4 regions of the Serratia sp. AS12 genome follow, and region 4 is predicted to be linked to each of the others. Evidence: predicted binding sites of a transcription regulator. Region 4 holds the regulator's gene; each other region holds the start of a gene.
What was found. The regulator CRP, encoded in region 4, controls carbon source genes, mostly activating them, when cyclic AMP is high. The targets are predictions, from matches to a motif close to ATGTGANNNNNNTCACAT.
Positions count from the first base shown of each region.

Region 1 (2,205 bases), 1.1 Mb from region 4:
CTTCACGCACCGAATCGCTGTCGGCGACCGCCAATATCTTCGTCGGCCAGACCGAAGCCCCGCTGGTGGTGCGTCCGTATATTGCCACCATGACCCAGTCAGAACTTTTCGCCGTCATGTGCGGTGGCCTGGCCTCGGTAGCCGGTTCGGTGCTGGCCGGCTATGCTCAGATGGGCGTACCGCTGGAATACCTGATTGCCGCGTCGTTCATGGCCGCGCCGGGCGGGTTGTTGTTCGCCAAACTGATGGTGCCGGAAACCGAAAAAACCCACGATAAAGACGATGCGACGAAACTGATCGCCGAAGATGACCGCCCGGCCAACGTGATCGATGCGGCGGCGTCCGGCGCGGCATCCGGCATGCAGTTGGCGTTGAACGTCGGCGCCATGTTGCTGGCGTTTATCGCGCTGATCGCCTTGCTGAACGGCATTCTCGGCGGTATCGGTGGTTGGTTCGACTACCCGCAGCTGTCGCTTGAGTTGATGCTCGGTTGGGTCTTCTCGCCGATCGCCTTCCTGATTGGCGTACCTTGGCATGAGGCGATGACCGCCGGCTCGTTTATCGGCCAGAAGATTATCGTCAATGAATTTGTCGCTTACATGAACTTCGGCGCCTATTTGCGCCCGGACGACGTGGTGGCGGCGGAAGGGTTGCAGGTGCTGTCGACGCATACCAAGGCGATCATCTCTTTTGCGCTGTGCGGCTTTGCCAACCTGTCATCGGTGGCGATCCTGCTTGGCGGCTTGGGCAGCATGGCGCCGAACCGTCGTCACGACATCGCGCGCTTCGGCCTGAAGGCGGTCGCGGCCGGCACGCTCTCCAACCTGATGAGCGCGACCATCGCCGGGTTCTTTTTGGCGCTGTAAGCCTGGCATAGTTCTGCACTAGTGCGCCACGCCCTATTGCGAGACACCGCCTATACTCTAAGACGGGCACATGATGCCGTGCCCGTTGCCTGCGTCCGTTTCTTTAGCGAATTTGTGAACGATATCGCGTTATTTTGTGATGTTCTTCACATATAATTCCGGCCTGTTACAGTGTTATTTCATATAGTGTGACTCTGAGCGCGAATTGCCCCGGGCGATCGTGTTCAAATAGCTATTACTGACCCTGCACGATATGCAGGGCCAAGTGCGGTGAGAAGGATCTCAGTTGCCGCCGTGGGAACCCGTTCCCCAGCGCTATCTTCAAGGAACCAAGTCCGCTCGCCAACACCCAGGTTCGCAGTTGGAGAGTTTTATGACCGAATTAACCGCAGCAGCGCAACGTGCGCTGGCCCTGATGGATTTAACCACGCTGAACGATGACGACACCGATGAGAAAGTGATCGCGCTGTGTCGTCAGGCCAACAGCCCGGCTGGCCATACGGCGGCCATCTGCATTTATCCGCGCTTTATTCCGGTGGCGCGCAAGGCTCTGCGTGAGCAAGGGACGCCGGACATCCGCATCGCGACCGTCACCAATTTTCCGCATGGCAACGACGATATCGACATTGCGCTGGCGGAAACCCGTGCGGCTATCGCCTATGGTGCCGACGAAGTCGACGTGGTGTTCCCGTACCGCGCGTTGATCGCCGGTAATGAGCAGGTCGGTTTTGAGCTGGTGAAGCAATGCAAGCAAGCCTGCCAGGCGGCCAATGTGCTGCTGAAAGTGATTATTGAAACCGGTGAGTTGAAGCAGGCCAATCTGATCCGCAAGGCATCGGAAATTGCCATTAACGCCGGTGCCGATTTTATCAAAACCTCTACCGGCAAAGTGCCGGTCAACGCCACGCTGGAAAGCGCAGAGCTGATGATGTCGGCGATCCGCGATCTGGGCGTCGCCAAAACGGTGGGTTTCAAGCCGGCCGGCGGCGTGCGCACGGCAGAAGATGCGCTGCATTATCTGCAACTTGCCGATCGTATTCTGGGTGAAGGCTGGGCCGATGCGCGTCATTTCCGTTTCGGCGCTTCCAGCCTGTTAGCCAGCCTGCTGACGACGCTGGGCCACAGCACCGCAGCGTCTGGAAGCGGTTACTGATCGATAACGTCGGCAAGGCGCGATGCAGCGCCTGCCTGCACCCTACATTCGCTCAATCAGGGGGATGCTTTGTTCCTGGCACAAGAAATTATTCGTAAAAAACGTGACGGTCAGCCGTTGAACGAGGCGGAAATCCGCTTTTTCATCAATGGGATCCGTGACAATGTGGTTTCAGAAGGTCAGATC
Region 1 covers NC_015566.1:665,429-667,633, forward strand. The annotation lists gene SERAS12_RS03070 (NupC/NupG family nucleoside CNT transporter) at 1-866, shown strand, start outside; gene deoC (deoxyribose-phosphate aldolase) at 1,240-2,019, shown strand; gene deoA (thymidine phosphorylase) at 2,089-2,205, shown strand, end outside.
Region 1: a site for CRP is predicted at 1,001-1,018, ahead of deoC (deoxyribose-phosphate aldolase). Genes of this name have one in related genera too.

Region 2 (2,205 bases), 2.0 Mb from region 4:
TTTTTTATCGGGAGAACCTTATGGACACTCACAATAACGCCGCCGTTTTTGCCAATCTGCACCGTCAGCCACACCCAGGGTTACCGCGAGGCCGGGGCTGATGGGTTGTTTGTTTTGGGTGTGACGGATCCGGAAGAGATCCGTGACATTGCCGGCCAAACCGATCTGCTGCTTAATGTGATCGCCTGGCCTGGTCTTTTGCCGGCGGAGCAACTCGCTGCGCTTGGCGTACGCCGGGTGAGCGTCGGCTCATGGATCCCGCAAAGCCTCTGGACGCACACCGCCAGATTGGCGGCAGGTTTTCTGACCGATGGCAGTTCCGAACCGCTGTTCGGTGATGCAGCGCCTTACTCGCACATCAACGGCTGTTTTCCCGATTAACGAGTCAGTATGCCGGATGGGGGATTATCGCATTCGGCATGTTCGGGGAATGGGGATATTTCAAAAATGGCCGAAGAAAAGCAAGGTCATGGCTAGTTAACGTATAAGAGTGTATGAATCAAGCTATTTTATATATTTTAATGAGTCATGTTATTAATACGGCTATAAGTTTTCTATTTGCAATAATTTTATTTATGTGGTTAGGTTGGTATAAGGTAAATGATTTGTGAATGCAGGTGGGATTTATGAAAATGATTTTTATCGTTGCTACTTTGTTTTTCACTTCGTTATGTTCTCTCTATGGCTACGCAAATGAAAAAAATTATGAAACTATAGAAACCAACTTATCCCAGATTGGTTATTTTTCTTTAGGAATGAATAGCTTTGCTGGCAAGGTTAGTGAAGGAGAAGTTGCTGTAATAGATATTCTTAAAAGCAAAGGAGCAACTGATATTTTCCTGAGAATAGCCAATAATCCCAAGGCAACGCCAGAAAGTAAACTCTATGCAGCTTGTGGATTGAAGCAACTAGGTAAACTAAATAATAATGACGTCAAATCCATTTTTGAAAAAGAGTGGGATGATGATGTTTCGATATTGAAAGCAGACATTTTAAGAAAAGAAAAATTTAAATATTTATATTTTGGCATTTTAAATCATGGATGCATGTGAGTGTATTTACTGAATTACTCTATTTTTTGGGGAAGTGCCCATGGCAACCTTCAAGCGGTAATAGTTTCACCGAGATCCCTCCGTCAGCGAGCAGCTTGCATTGCGCCGAGCCATGGGCCCGGCATGTCGGGTTAACCGCATGATCCTCTGCCGCCGCACCTTTGCTCAAATTGTCACCGAAACTTCCCGCGATCTCTTATCCTCGTTATGGCATAATGCGCGCCAAATCACATTCCCAATGATATGAAGAGCGAGCGCTGTGTTAAGCACTAACAACATCACTATGCAGTTTGGCAGTAAGCCGTTGTTTGAAAACATCTCCGTCAAGTTTGGCGGCGGTAACCGCTACGGTTTGATCGGGGCCAACGGCTGCGGCAAATCCACCTTTATGAAAATCCTGGGTGGCGATCTGGTGCCGAGCGGCGGCAACGTGTTCCTCGATCCGAACGAACGCCTGGGCAAACTGCGTCAGGATCAGTTCGCTTTCGAACAATACAGCGTGCTGGACACCGTCATCATGGGCCACCACGAGCTGTGGGCGGTGAAGGAAGAGCGTGACCGCATTTACGGTCTGGCCGAAATGAGCGAAGAAGACGGCTATAAAGTGGCCGATCTGGAAGTGGCTTACGGCGAGATGGACGGTTACACCGCAGAAGCGCGCGCCGGCGAACTGCTGCTTGGCGTAGGCATCCCGGTTGAACAGCATTACGGCCCAATGAGCGAGATCGCGCCGGGCTTCAAACTGCGCGTATTGCTGGCGCAGGCGCTGTTCTCCGATCCGGAGATCCTGTTGCTCGACGAACCGACGAACAACCTGGACATCGATACCATTCGCTGGCTGGAGCAGGTGCTGAACGATCGTAACAGCACCATGGTCATCATTTCGCACGACCGTCACTTCCTGAACATGGTCTGTACTCACATGGCGGATCTGGACTACGGCGAGCTGCGCGTTTACCCGGGTAACTACGACGAATACATGACCGCGGCCACTCAGGCGCGTGAGCGTCTGGTTGCGGACAACGCCAAGAAGAAGGCACAGATTAACGAACTGCAATCGTTCGTGAGCCGCTTCAGCGCCAACGCTTCCAAATCCAAGCAGGCGACCTCTCGCGCCCGCCAGATCGACAAGATCCAACTGGAAGAAGTGAAG
Region 2 covers NC_015566.1:1,623,645-1,625,849, forward strand. The annotation lists gene SERAS12_RS07640 (isocitrate lyase/phosphoenolpyruvate mutase family protein) at 49-381, shown strand; gene mchS3 (MchS3 family protein) at 627-1,052, shown strand; gene SERAS12_RS07650 (ABC-F family ATPase) at 1,312-2,205, shown strand, end outside.
Region 2: a site for CRP is predicted at 1,268-1,285, ahead of SERAS12_RS07650 (ABC-F family ATPase). Genes of this name have one in related genera too.

Region 3 (2,205 bases), 2.1 Mb from region 4:
AGCAGAATCGGGCCGGCGTAAGGGATGTAGAGGGGGCGTTTGCTTTCGTATTCAAGTTCCATTGTTTTGCTCTTCAACGTATCGGATAACTTTTATGATGCCGATCCTAAAAGATCGGGAAAATATGTACAGCAATTGTTATCGGATCATGAGGTAAATTGGCGTAATTATCGACGATCACGCCCTAATTTAACTAAAGAAAGTGTTTTAAGACGTGAATGCCATTGTAATCGGCTTACGGGGCTGTTAACAGCGGTGCCGGGCGGCACCGCCGTGATCGGGATCAGAAAGTGATGCGGCTGACGTTTTGGCAACCCAGCGCTTCCAGGGTGGCACGGGTCGCGTCCCACTGGGTGAGGATAGCGGTTTGTGGCTCAGCCAGTACCGCGCGGCGGATTTTCCGGCAGTCGCGTCCGGAGACGTTCAGCAGAATCAACGCAGCTTGCAGCGGCGGCAGGCTTGGGTTAAAGGCAGCGTTCTCCGCATAGCGCCCGGCGTAAATCGTGCCGTCTTCGGCCTCCAGCGCGACACCGCTGTGGGCGTTGCTGTAGGGCGCATGGCTCTGGTTAGCGGCGGCCAGCGCGGCTTTCTCCAGTTCGTCAGACAGCGTCAACTGGTAGCCCTGATCGACCCGGTCCATCAGCAGCGTGGCGATATCCAGATCTTTCGGGCCGAACGAATCCGGCAGATAGTCGCCAAGCGTGGCAGGCTCACGGCCGGGCAGGCGAATTTGCAGGCCGGCACCGCTGTTCAGTTCGTTCATAAACTGACGGCAGTGGCCGCAAGGCGTGTAGTTAACGGTGATCGAGACCAGGCCAGGTTCACCGCGTAACCAGGCGTGGGTCACGGCACACTGTTCTGCATGAATGGTTTGTTGCATCGGCGCACCGCTGAACTCCATATTGGCGCCAAAATAGAGATTGCCGCTCTGGCCGCGGGCAATGGCACCGACGTGGAAATGAGAGATCGGCGCTAACGAGCAGGCGGCCGCCAAAGGCAGCAGGGCAAATGCCAGAGCATCATCATCCAGCCCGCAGCGCTGCTTGATCGCGTCTACCTGCTCCGCTCTGAACATGGCCGGGAAATCGGGCGCATCAAAATAAGGCAGCAGGATGGATTGCAATGTCGCGGACAGTTCGCCGAAAGCAGTGTGAAAACGCGGATGCATAGAAAATCTCTCTACAGGTTAACGGGATAACATTTTAGGCAGCCTTGAAGCAATAAAGTGTGATTTATATCTCTTTATTGATGAAATCAATGCAATGAAAACGATAAATGCGAGATGTATCGCAAGTTTATAACCCGTTAACCGAACAAATGCAGTAGCACCGGGAAGACAAAGGGCGCCAGCAGCGAAGTAATAATCCCGCAGATCACCAGCGCCAGCGAACTGAAAGCGCCTTCCTGATAGTCCATTTCCGCACAGCGTGCCGTGCCTATGGCATGCGAAGCGGTGCCCATCGCCAGGCCGCGTGCCGAACGGGTGGTGATTTTCAGCCCTCTGAACAACGAATGACCAAATACCGACCCGAAGATGCCGGCGAAAATAACGCAGACGGCACTGATTGCGGGGATGCCGCCAAGGGATCCCGCTACCGCCATGGCGATCGGCGTAGTGACGGATTTCGGCATGATTGACGCGGCAATCTCGGGCGTTGCGCCCATCCACAGCGCGATGGCGCCGCCGCTGATCATCGCCGTCATGCTGCCGATAAAGCACACTGCGATAATCGACTTCCAGCGGGCGCGGATCTGATGCAACTGCTCATACAGCGGGAAGGCTAGCGCCACCACCGCCGGTTGCAGCAAATCGTTGAGAATTTTGCTGCCCTGAAAATAGCGTTCATAGGGAACGCCGGTCAGCAGCAGCAGGGGAATGATCACCGCCATGGAAACCAGCAACGGGTTCAGCAGCGGCATCTTCAGCCGCTGAGCCAGCCAGCGAGCCGCAAAGTAGACCAACAGCGTCAACGGCAATGACCACCAGATTTCATGGATCATTTTTTACCCTCCGCAGGATCGTCACTGCCGATGATTTTACGTTCACGGTGAAAATAATGAGAGGTGCAGGCGACGACGATAAGCACCATCAGGGTGCTGATAACGCAGGAAACCACCAGCGGGCTGAGATGTTCGATGATTTCATCGTAATAGTTCATCACGCCGACGCCAATCGGCACGAACAGCAGCACCATATAACGGATC
Region 3 covers NC_015566.1:1,651,870-1,654,074, forward strand. The annotation lists gene SERAS12_RS07770 (NAD-dependent malic enzyme) at 1-62, opposite strand, end outside; gene cdd (cytidine deaminase) at 284-1,168, opposite strand; gene SERAS12_RS07780 (CidB/LrgB family autolysis modulator) at 1,306-2,001, opposite strand; gene SERAS12_RS07785 (CidA/LrgA family protein) at 1,998-2,205, opposite strand, start outside.
Region 3: a site for CRP is predicted at 1,226-1,243, ahead of cdd (cytidine deaminase). Genes of this name have one in related genera too.

Region 4 (2,205 bases):
CGCGGCACTTCTTCACGCCGTTCGGAGGTCAATTTTACCTCGCAATCACGCACATCATTACGCCCTTTCTTCAGGATCGACACCACGTCGATAGCGCTGCATCCCCCCACCGACATCAACACCATTTCCATCGGGCTGGGTGCTTTATCGCCGGCGTTGCCGTCCATCAACACCTGATGGCCAGACGCGGATTCCCCCAGAAACGTCAACCCTTCCACCCACTTAACTCTTGCCTGCATATTGGTCACTCCGATTAATTTCTTAAAATCAGAGTACGCTTTCGCATAGAAACTGGCAACGGAACCTGATGCTAGTCATGCGCGAGCAAGACAACACGAGACACCCGCCTCACTCTGTGCTACAAACAGAGCCGCAATAAATCTTTCCGGGACACTGATTTCAGGGAAACTCCCAGAGAAAGGCTCCTTTACCGGTATGTTAATAGAATGTAGCTTGCAGCTCTCCCGGCAAGTTAATATGCTAGAGCAACAGCGTATATTTATGACACGCCTCAAAACCTGCTGCCAGCCACCCTTAAAACAACGGCGACAGCACGTTTTACAGGGAACTCTGACCCCTGTGACACAAGGCAGCGATAACAACAGAGGATAACAGCGAATGGTTCTCGGCAAACCGCAAACAGACCCTACACTCGAATGGTTCCTGTCTCATTGCCATATCCACAAATATCCATCCAAAAGTACGCTGATTCACCAAGGTGAAAAAGCCGAAACGCTTTACTACATCGTAAAAGGCTCCGTCGCGGTGCTGATTAAAGATGAAGAAGGTAAAGAGATGATCCTGTCCTACCTTAACCAGGGGGATTTCATCGGCGAGCTTGGATTATTTGAAGAAGGCCAGGAGCGTAGCGCCTGGGTCAGGGCGAAAACCGCCTGTGAAGTGGCTGAGATTTCTTACAAGAAATTCCGCCAACTGATTCAGGTCAACCCGGACATCCTGATGCGCCTGTCAGCGCAGATGGCAAGCCGCCTGCAAGTGACCTCAGAGAAAGTGGGTAACCTTGCTTTCCTGGACGTTACCGGCCGCATCGCGCAAACGTTGCTGAACCTGGCGAAACAGCCCGATGCCATGACCCACCCCGACGGCATGCAGATCAAAATCACCCGCCAGGAAATTGGTCAGATCGTCGGTTGTTCACGTGAAACCGTCGGCCGCATTCTGAAAATGCTGGAAGATCAAAACCTGATCTCCGCCCACGGCAAAACCATTGTCGTTTACGGCACGCGTTAATCACTGAAAAAACGGCGCGATGATTCGCGCCGTTTTTTTATGCCCCGACCGATCATGTGGCGTCGACTGATTTACCACCCGGAAGTCAATTACGCACTGCGGCAAACGCTGGTGCTGTGTCTGCCGGTGCTCCTTGGCCTGCTGATCGGCCACCTGCAACTCGGCCTGCTGTTTTCCCTGGTTCCCGCCTGCTGTAACATCGCCGGGCTGGACACGCCCCACAAACGTTTTTTCAAACGCCTGATCGTCGGCGGTTCACTGTTTGCACTCAGCAGCCTGTTGCTGCAACAGGCGTTGCTCTGGCAATTGCCGCTGCCGGCGTTGATGCTTGGCCTGGCTCTGCTGCTCGGTGTCAGCGGCGAAATCAGCCCATTACATGCCCGCCTGCTCCCCGCCGCGTTGATCGCCGCCATCTTTTCTCTCAGCATGGCCGGCACGGTGCCACTGTGGTACGCCCCCTTACTGTATGTGGTGGGTACCGCCTGGTACGGCCTGTTCACCTGGTTCTGGTTCAAGCTGTGGAAAGAACAGCCGATGCGCGAATCGCTGAGCCAGCTTTATCTGGAACTGGCGGACTACTTTGAAGCCAAGTATTCCCTGTTAACCCAACATACCGATCCGCAAACCGCGTTACCGCCATTGCTGGTGCGCCAGCAAAAAGTGATGGACCTGATCAGCTTGCTGTATCAGCAGCTCAACTTTTTGCCGCACGCCAATAATCTCGAGCAAAAACGCCTGCAGCGAACCTTTCAGGTCGCGCTGGATTTACAAGAACACATTACCGTCAGCCTGCACCTGCCGGAAGAAGTGCAAAAACTGGTGGAGCAAAGCCAGGCCGAGGCGATTATCCGCCGCAATGCGCAGGTGATTGCCGGCCGGCTGCGCACGGTGGCGCACGATATTCTCTATCATCAATACTCCCAGCGCTTCAGTATGACCAACGAGCTGGCAGCA
Region 4 covers NC_015566.1:5,036,403-5,038,607, forward strand. The annotation lists gene SERAS12_RS23350 (OsmC family protein) at 1-239, opposite strand, end outside; gene crp (cAMP-activated global transcriptional regulator CRP) at 619-1,251, shown strand; gene SERAS12_RS23360 (YccS/YhfK family putative transporter) at 1,306-2,205, shown strand, end outside.